One region of the Microbacterium sp. NPDC089698 genome, then DNA from elsewhere that is predicted to be linked to it. Evidence: riboswitches for the same ligand, from Rfam matches in the RefSeq annotation. Region 1 holds a riboswitch; the other holds the start of a gene.
What was found. A riboswitch is a leader RNA that binds a small molecule or an ion and turns the genes downstream of it on or off. The one in region 1 is predicted to bind thiamine pyrophosphate.
Positions count from the first base shown of each region.

Region 1 (4,388 bases):
AGATCCGCCAGCGGCAGCAGGGCGCGCAGGGCGTGCTCCGCCTCGGCGTCCAGCAGCCTGTCGCCGCTCGTGGCGACCATGACCGGATCCAGGACGACCGTGGGCGGCCGGTGCTCCCGCAGCCAGGATCCGACCTCGTCGATCACCGCGGATCCGGCGAGCATGCCGATCTTGACGGCGTCGATCCGCACGTCGTCGCTGATCGCGTCCAGTTGGGCGCGGAGGAACGCGGCGGGCGGGACGTGAACGCCCCTGACGCCGCGGGTGTTCTGCGCGGTGAGCGCCGTGATCGCCGCCATGCCGTAGCCGCCGTTCGCCGCGATGGCCTTGAGGTCGGCCTGGATCCCCGCCCCGCCGGACGGGTCGCTGCCGGCGATCGAGAGCACGCGCGGCACCCCGCCCGCGCCCCAGGCGCGGAGCAGCTTGCGCGCGGCGACACGGGGATCCGGCGCCGCGCACAGCGCGGACACGACCGCGACACCGGCCGCTCCCGCGGCGCGGAGCGCGGCCACGTCGGTCCGCTCGATGCCGCCGATCGCGACGCACGGCAGCGGGCTCGCGGCGGCGAACGCCGCGAAGCCCGCCACGCCGAGCGGCACGGGGTGGTCGGCCTTGGTGCTCGTGGGATGGATCACGCCCACCCCGAGGTAGTCCACGGTTCCGGAAGGGAGCGCCCGCACGGCGTCGAGGTGGGCGGGCGTGTTGGCGGTGAGACCCACGATCGCGTCCGGGCCGAGCACCGAGCGCGCCAGGAGCGGGGAGGCGTCGGACTGGCCGAGGTGGATCCCGTCGACGCGGGCGCCGCGGTGCCGCGCCGCCACGACGGCGTCGAGGCGATCGTCGACGACCAGCAGCGCCCGTCCCGCGATGACCTCGGAGAGCGCCACGAGCTGCTCCACGATCGACGCGTCGTCGGCGTCCTTGTCGCGCAGCTGCACGATCCGCACGCCGCCGGCGACCGCCGCGTCGACCACCGCAGCGATCCCGCGTGCTCCGCTCAGCACGGGATCCGTGACGAGGTAGAGGGCGAGGTCGTCGGTCTTCAGCCTTCTCCGGGCGACCTGCCGCGGCGCGACCGCGGCACGGGAGCCGGGGGCGAGGTCGGTCAGCGTCATGCCGCGACCCCTGCCGTCTCGGACCTGCCTGCGGCGACGCGGGCGCGGGCCGGGAGCGCATCCGGCCGGATCGCGGCGAGCGCGTCGAGCAGGGCGACCGCGAAGGATCCCGGACCCTCGGACCGCACCGCGGCGTCCTCGGCGGCGAGCGTGTAGACGAGCGTCGCCGCGGCGGCCGCGACCAGCGGGCTGTCGCCGGTCCGTCGTGCGGTGCCGAGGAACGCCGCCATCACGGCGCCGAGCGCGCAGCCGCCGCCGGTGACGCGCGTCAGCAGGGCGTCGCCGTTCGCGATGCGGATCTCGTGGCCGGCGTCGACGAGAAGGTCGACCGGGCCGGACACCGCCACCGCTCCCCCGGTGGTCCGGGCCAGCTCGCGGGCCGCGTCGGCCGCGGCCTCGGTGGCGTCCAGTGCATCCACACCGCGCCCGCCCTGGCTGCGACCGGCGAGGGCGAGGATCTCGGAGGCGTTGCCACGGATGACCGTGGGGCGCAGCGCGAGCAGATCCTGCGCCAGCGCGGTGCGCACCGGCAGTGCGCCGACCGCGACCGGATCCAGCACCCACGGCGTGCCGGCCGTGCGGGCGCCGCCGACGGCCTCGAGGCTCGCCGAGCGCTGCTCGGGGGTGGGCGTGCCGAGGTTCACCAGCAGTCCGGACGAGACCCCGGCGAACATGCCGGCCTCGCCCGTGATGTCCACCATCGCGGGTGCCGCGCCGAGCGCGAGCAGAACATTGGCGGTGAACCCGGTGACGACCGAGTTCGTGATGCAGTGCACGAGCGGCGGCTCCGCCCGCAGCTCGGCGAGAAGGTCCGCGGCGGATTCCACCACGGATTCGGACGACATTTCCAGACGCGCGCTCATCGCGACATCCCTTCGCTAGTACGACCTAGATCAGGTTCGACGGGTGTGTTCTCAGCCGCGGATGCGGCACCCCGTGTCACTGCCGGTCAGTCTAGCCAGGAACCGTCCGGGCTCGCCCGCGCCGGTCGCGCGACGGATGCACGATGAAGGAACGCCTGCACGAGGGATCCGCGGATCCGGTCGTGCAGGCGTTCCCCTGTCGTGCGTCTGTGTCGCGTCTCAGTCGCGGATCTGGGCCCCGAACCGCTCGGTCGCCACGGCGACGCCGGCGAGCTTCGCCTCGGTCGCCTCGGCGGCGGTCAGCGTGCGGTCGTCGGCCCGGAAGCGCAGCGCGAAGCTCAGGCTCTTGGCTCCGTCCGCGACGCCCTCGCCGCGGTAGTCGTCGACGAGGCGGACCGACTCGAGGAGCGCGCCCGCGCCCTCGGACAGGGCCGCGCTCACCTCGGCGGCGGGGATCCCGGCATCGACCACGAGCGACACGTCCTGCGTCGCGGCGGGGTAGGTCGACAGCGACGCGGCGACCACGCGCTCCCCCGCCAGCGCAAGGACGCCGTCCAGGTCGAGCTCGAGCACCACCGCGCGCCCGGGCAGGTCGGCATCCGCCGAGACCTGCGGGTGCAGCTCGCCGACGTAGCCCACCTCGGTCACGGAGCCCGTGGCGTCGCGCACCTGCAGCACGCCGGTGCGTCCCGGGTGCAGCGCCGCACGACGGCCCTGCACGACGTCGATCTCGACGCCGGCGGCATCCGCGATCACGCGCACGGCGTCGAGCGCCTCGCTGAGGCCGTACTCCTCGGCCGCCCGTCCCGGCTGGCGGGGGGTGACGTGACCGGTGAACAGCGCCGCGACGAGACGGGCCTGCGGCGGGATCGAGGCGTCGAGGGCCGCGAGGGTCTCGTCCGAGGGCTTGACGCCGAGCGGCGGCACCTCGTCGGTGCCGTAGACCACGCCCGGCTCGGGCAGGAACACGACGCCGGTCTCGAAGATCGCGAGATCCACGAGGCCGCGCGCGATGTTGCGGTGCGCGATCTGCAGCAGGCCGGGGAGCAGCGAACGGCGCAGGAACGGCGCCTGCCCGTCGAGCGGGTTCGCCAGGCGCACGCCGGGGAGGCTCTCCCCCGAGGCCGAGCCGTGCAGGTCGTTCTGCTCCTGCGTGGTGAACGGGAACGCCGGGGTCTCCACGAGTCCTGCGGCGGCCAGGGCGTTCGCGACGCGACGCCGGCCCTGCTGCAGGTCGGTGAGGCCGCGGCCGGACGGCGGCGTCGGCAGCACGGACGGGATCCGGTCCAGGCCGTGGATGCGTGCGACCTCCTCCGCCAGCGACCACTTGTCGGTGAGGTCGGGACGCCAGCTCGGCGGGATCACGTTCCACCCGGTCCCTGAGCCCGCCGAAGGGCCGACGGCCGTGACCTCGGCGCCGATCGTCTCGAGCGCGCCCGTCACCTCGGCGTCGGTGTAGTCGACGCCGATGAGTCCCTGCACGAAGCCGGCCGGGAGGTCGATGCCCTCGATGAAGACCTCGGCGAAGAGCGCGCCGCCTTCCTCGGTCAGCGTGCCGCCGGCGAGGTCGACCATGAGGTCCGCGACGCGACGCGCGGCCGCGAACGGGATGAGCGGATCGACACCGCGCTCGAAGCGCTTGGACGCCTCGCTGGGCAGCTTGTGCCGGCGGGCGGAGCGCGCGATCGTGATCGGGTCGAACGTCGCCGCCTCGATCAGCACGTTGCGCGTGGTCCCGCTCATCTCGGTGGTGCCGCCCCCCATGACGCCGGCGAGCCCGATCGGACCCGATCCGTCGGTGATGAGGAGGTCCTCGGCGTGCAGGATCCGCTCCTGGCCGTCGAGGGTGACCATCTTCTCGCCCTGCGCGGCGCGGCGGATCACGATGTTCCCGTCGAGCTTGTCCAGGTCGTAGCCGTGCACGGGGTTGCCGAGCTCGAGCATCACGTAGTTCGTGATGTCGATGAGCACGCCGAGCGAGCGCATGCCCGCGAGCGTGAGGCGCGCGATCATCCAGGGCGGGGTGGGCCGGGACGGATCCACGCCGCGCACCACGCGCGTCACGAACTCGGTCGCGCCGACGGCGCCGCGGATCGGCGCCCCGTCCTCCACGATGGCGGTGCGGCCGGTGCCCGGCTGCAGCTCGGCGAAGTCGCGGTCGGCGGGGTCGCGGAAGTCCGCCCCCGTCGCGTGCGCGTACTCGCGGGCGATGCCGCGGAGCGAGAACGCGTAGCCGCGGTCGGGCGTGACGTTCACGTCGACCGCGACGTCGTCCAGGCCCAGCAGCGCGATCGCGTCGGTGCCGACGGGCGCGTCGATGCCGAGCTCGGAGAGGATCAGGATCCCGTTGTGCTCGTCGCCGAGCCCCAGCTCACGGGCCGAGGCGATCATGCCGTCGGACACGTGCCCG
Region 1 is NZ_JBIVHE010000007.1:283,289-287,676, reverse strand. It holds gene ACIPY5_RS18275 (bifunctional hydroxymethylpyrimidine kinase/phosphomethylpyrimidine kinase) at 1-1,115, opposite strand, end outside; gene thiM (hydroxyethylthiazole kinase) at 1,112-1,978, opposite strand; TPP riboswitch at 1,969-2,062, opposite strand; gene pheT (phenylalanine--tRNA ligase subunit beta) at 2,198-4,388, opposite strand, start outside.

Region 2 (4,388 bases), on a different contig from region 1:
GATCGCGCGCGCGTTCGTCGCCCAGCCGTCGATCCTCATCCTGGACGAGGCCACATCGGCCGTCGACACCCGCACCGAGCTGCTGCTGCAGCACGCGATGGCGGCCCTGCGGAACGGACGCACGTCGTTCGTGATCGCACACCGCCTGTCCACCATCCGCGACGCCGACCTCATCCTCGTGATGGAGCACGGCGACATCGTGGAGAAGGGCAACCACGAGGAGCTCATCGCAGCGCAGGGCGCGTACTGGCGGCTGTACCAGTCGCAGTTCGAGCAGGCCGCGAGCGACACCGACGCCGACGAGGCGCTCGTCACCGGGACCGTCACGGTGCCGGCGGACGGCTCCGTCGCGTCCGAGGTCGAGGCCGGTGCCGCCGCGGTGATCGGATCCGGGACCGCCCCGGTCGCCGTCGCCGAGCGCGTCATCGAGTCGGCCGAGTCGCCGGAGAACTCGTCGTGGGAGATCGAGGACGACAGGGTCTGACACCCCGTCCCGCACCGACGTGAGCGCCGTCGTCCTGTTCGCAGGGCGGCGGCGCTTCCGCGTCACCGGAGGCGGCATCACCGGGGCGGAGGCGGCATCACCCGGGCGGAGGCGGCATCGCCCGGACGGAGGCGGCATCGCCCGGGCGGAGGCCGCATCGCGTGGATGGAGGCGGCGGACCGGATCCCGGTCGCGTCCGGAACCGTGTTCCTGCCGGAACCGGTGCCTACTTCGTCAGGCCGAACAGCTCGAGGGGATGCGTGAGGCGCCACCAGAAGCTCGGACCGTTCAAGGCCGTGCGCAGTTCCAGCGGCACCGAGGTGGAGTCCAGCGGCCCCTTGAGGCTGAGCGTGCCCGCCTTCTCGCCGGCCTTCCACTCGTCGCCGAGAGAGAACTTCGTGGTCGCCGTCGCGGAGGCGCCGTTCCACAGCACGACCCGGGCGTTCTCAGCGGCCACGACCTGGGTGGTCTCGCCCCACGCCGTGTCGACGGTGCCGAGGGTCGCACCCTTCTCCACCGTCTGCGGCTGGTCCTTCAGGGCCGCCTCGAGGCCCGCGTACAGAGCCCGCGAGGCGTCGACCCGACCCGCATCGCTGTCCTGCCCGAGGGCCGCGACGTAGATCCGCACGGTGGCGTCGCCGTCCGGCACGTCCTTGGCCGAGAGCAGGTTGTAGCGGGTGTCGGCGCCGTCGCCGATCGTGCCGGTCTTGATTCCCACGATGCCGGCGTCGTCGATGAGCCCGTTGGTGTTCTTCACGACGCCCGCGCCGGGCAGTTCGACGCTCTTCTGCTTTACGATCCCGGCGATCACCGGGTTCTTCTCGGCGATCTGACCGAGCTGGATGAGTGCGCGCGGGGTCGCCACATTCCCGAAGTCGAAGCCGGAGGGGGTCACGACCGTGATGTCGGCGAGGTCGTGCTGGCTCAGCCACTGATTCGCAGCGGCCGCGTAGTTCTCATCCGAGCCCCACACCTCGCGGGCGAGACGGTCGGCGTAGTTGTTCGCCGAGCCGAGCAGGATCCCCTCGTACAGCTGGTACTGCGTGAGGGATCCGCCCACCGGGACGTCGAGCGCAGACTGATCCTGGCGGAGGTAGTCCCAGTAGTCGTCGCTGTCGGCCTGCGTGAAGGCGAAGGACGGACCCTGCTCGCCGGCCTTGAGCGGCATCTTGTCGAGCGAGGCGAGCACCGTCACGAGCTTCGTGATGCTCGCCATCGGCGCGTGCTGCTCGGCGGAGGCGATGGTGCCGATGCCGGCGACGCCCACGGCGGCGCTGCCCGTCGCCGGCCACGCGGCGGCAGCGGCGGGTGCGGCGGCGGGCTGGAACGCGACCGGGGACGCGACGGGCTGCACGGCGTTGAGCGGCCAGAGCGCGGTCGTGGCGCCGTACGCGATGACGAGGGCGAGCACCCCGCCCAGCGGCAGCAGCACGGCCGGGCGGGCGAGGCTGCGATGCGGGGCGTCGTCCAGCAGTGCGCGGGACGATGCTGCGGCGGCCGCGGCACCGCCGGTGCCGACCCGGGCCACGTCGACCCAGGCGAGCGCCGCGGTCGGGGCGCGGTCGGGGCCGCGGACGAGCGATGCCGAAGGCAGCGGCTGTGCCGTGCGGGTCGCGGCGGCGGGACCGGCGGCAGGTGATGCTGCGGGGGCGGGCCCCGGCGACGCAACGGGAGCGGGCGACGCGATGGGAGCGGGCGACCCGGCGCGGGGAGGGGCAGTGGGCGCGGAGGGGGCTTCTGCCGGCGCGGGGAACAGCGGCTCCGCCACGGGCGTCTCAGACACAGGGAACAAGGGCGCGGGCTCGGCCGGCTCGGATGCGGCGGGGAACAGTGCTGCCGGTTCCGGTGCGCGCTCGTCGATGGCCGCGCGGGAGGCGTCGGCAGCGGGTGCGTCGGCGTCGGCGATCTTCGGATCGACCTGGGCGGCCCCCGGACCGTCGTCATTGTTCACCCCCCTACCGTATCTGGCGGCCCTGTCAACAGCCGGTATCGCGGGCGTTCTCCCGTCACGCCGTGTGACGAGACGGTCGCCGGTGCGGTCCGGCGGGGCTAGGATGGGCGAATCACCACGGGAGTCCGGCGAGCCGGGCTGAGAGGGAGCGAATCGCGCTTCGACCGTCGAACCTGATCCGGATCATGCCGGCGCAGGGAGGAGCATTTCTCATGCATGCATCTGCAACCGCACAGAACGTGAACAACAGCGGGGCGGTCGCACGCCGCCTGAACTGGCGCGTCGTCGACATCGTCGTGGCCGCCGTGCTCGGCGTCGCGATCGGCCTGGTCTTCTGGGTCTGGAACACCATCGGTTACGCCTGGTTCACCGCGGCCGATGGCCTCACCCCCGGCCTCGGCGGCGTCGCCGTCGGGATCTGGCTGCTCGGCGGCGTGGTCGGCGGGCTCGTGATCCGCAAGCCCGGCGCCGCACTCGTCGTCGAGGTCGTGGCGGCGATCGTGTCGATGCTGATCGGCAACATCTGGGGCGTCTCCACGGTGCTCGAGGGCATCGCGCAGGGCCTCGGCGCCGAACTGATCTTCGCGATCTTCCTGTACCGCCGGTTCTCGCTGCCCGTCGCCGCCCTCGCCGGCGTCGGCGCGGCCGCGGGCGCATGGCTGTTCGAGCTGTTCTACGGCAGCTCGCCGAACATCCTGAAGTCCGTCGAGTTCAACACGATCTACCTCGGCGCCCTGGTCGTCTCGGGCGCGCTGCTGGCCGGCGTCCTCGGCTGGCTGCTCGTGCGCGCCCTCGCCGCGACCGGCGCTCTGAGCCGCTTCGCCGCCGGACGCGAGCTCCGCCGCGAGGTCTGACATGACCGCGGGTGCCGCTCGCGTCGTCGCGGACGGGTGGGGCTGGCGCTACGCCGGCCGCCGCCTGCCCGCGGTCAGCGACGTGACGTTCACGATCGAGCCGGGGGAGCGGGTGCTCCTGCTCGGTGCGTCGGGCGCCGGCAAGTCGACGCTCCTGACCGGCATGGCGGGCCTCCTCGGCGACGCCGAGGAGGGGGAGAGCCGCGGATCCCTGCAGGTCGACGGATCCGACCCGGAGCGTCGGCGGGGCAGGATCGGCCTCGTCCTGCAGGATCCGGACGCCGGCGTCGTGCTGAGCAAGGTCGGCGACGACGTGGCCTTCGGCTGCGAGAACCTCGGCGTGCCCGCGGAAGACATCCCCGCCCGCGTCGCCGAAGCGCTCGACGCCGTCGGCCTCGACGTGCCGCTGGACCGGCCCACGGCCGCGCTCTCCGGCGGTCAGAAGCAGCGGCTCGCGCTCGCCGGAGCCCTCGCCATGCGACCGGGACTCCTGCTGCTGGATGAGCCGACCGCCAACCTCGACCCCGACGGCGTGCAGGAGATCCGCGCGAGCGTCGAGCGCGTCGTGGCCGCCACCGGCGCCACGCTCGTCGTCATCGAGCACCGCACCGCCGTGTGGGCGGAGCTGATGACCCGGGTGATCGTGGTCGGCGCGGACGGCGGCCTGCTCGCCGACGGAACCCCGGACGAGGTGTTCCTGGTGCATGGTGAGGCCCTGGCGGAAGCAGGCGTCTGGGTGCCGGGGCATCCTGTGGGCCTGCCGGCGCTGCCGGTGGTGGATCCCGCGTCGGAGGCGTCCGTCCTCACGACCCGTGGCCTCGCCGTCACCCGCGATCGGCGGCGGGCCGTGCAGACCGGACTCGACCTGGCCGTGCCGGACGGTGCGGCCACCGTGATCGTCGGCCCCAACGGGGCGGGGAAGTCGACGCTCGCGCTCACTCTCGCCGGACTCCTCGACGCTCTCGACGGCACCGTTCAGGCCGCGGAGGGCCTCCGCGGGCGACGCGGGCGGGATCCGATCCGCTGGACGTCGCGCGAACTGCTCACCCGCATCGGGATGGTGTTCCAGGATCCGGAGCACCAGTTCCTCACGCAGACC
Region 2 is NZ_JBIVHE010000006.1:228,461-232,848, forward strand. It holds gene ACIPY5_RS16430 (ABC transporter ATP-binding protein) at 1-484, shown strand, start outside; gene ACIPY5_RS16435 (D-alanyl-D-alanine carboxypeptidase family protein) at 711-2,435, opposite strand; TPP riboswitch at 2,543-2,652, shown strand; gene ACIPY5_RS16440 (ECF transporter S component) at 2,648-3,289, shown strand; gene ACIPY5_RS16445 (ABC transporter ATP-binding protein) at 3,291-4,388, shown strand, end outside.
Region 2: linked by a shared signal. The riboswitch ahead of ACIPY5_RS16440 (ECF transporter S component) and the one ahead of thiM (hydroxyethylthiazole kinase) in region 1 are both predicted to bind thiamine pyrophosphate.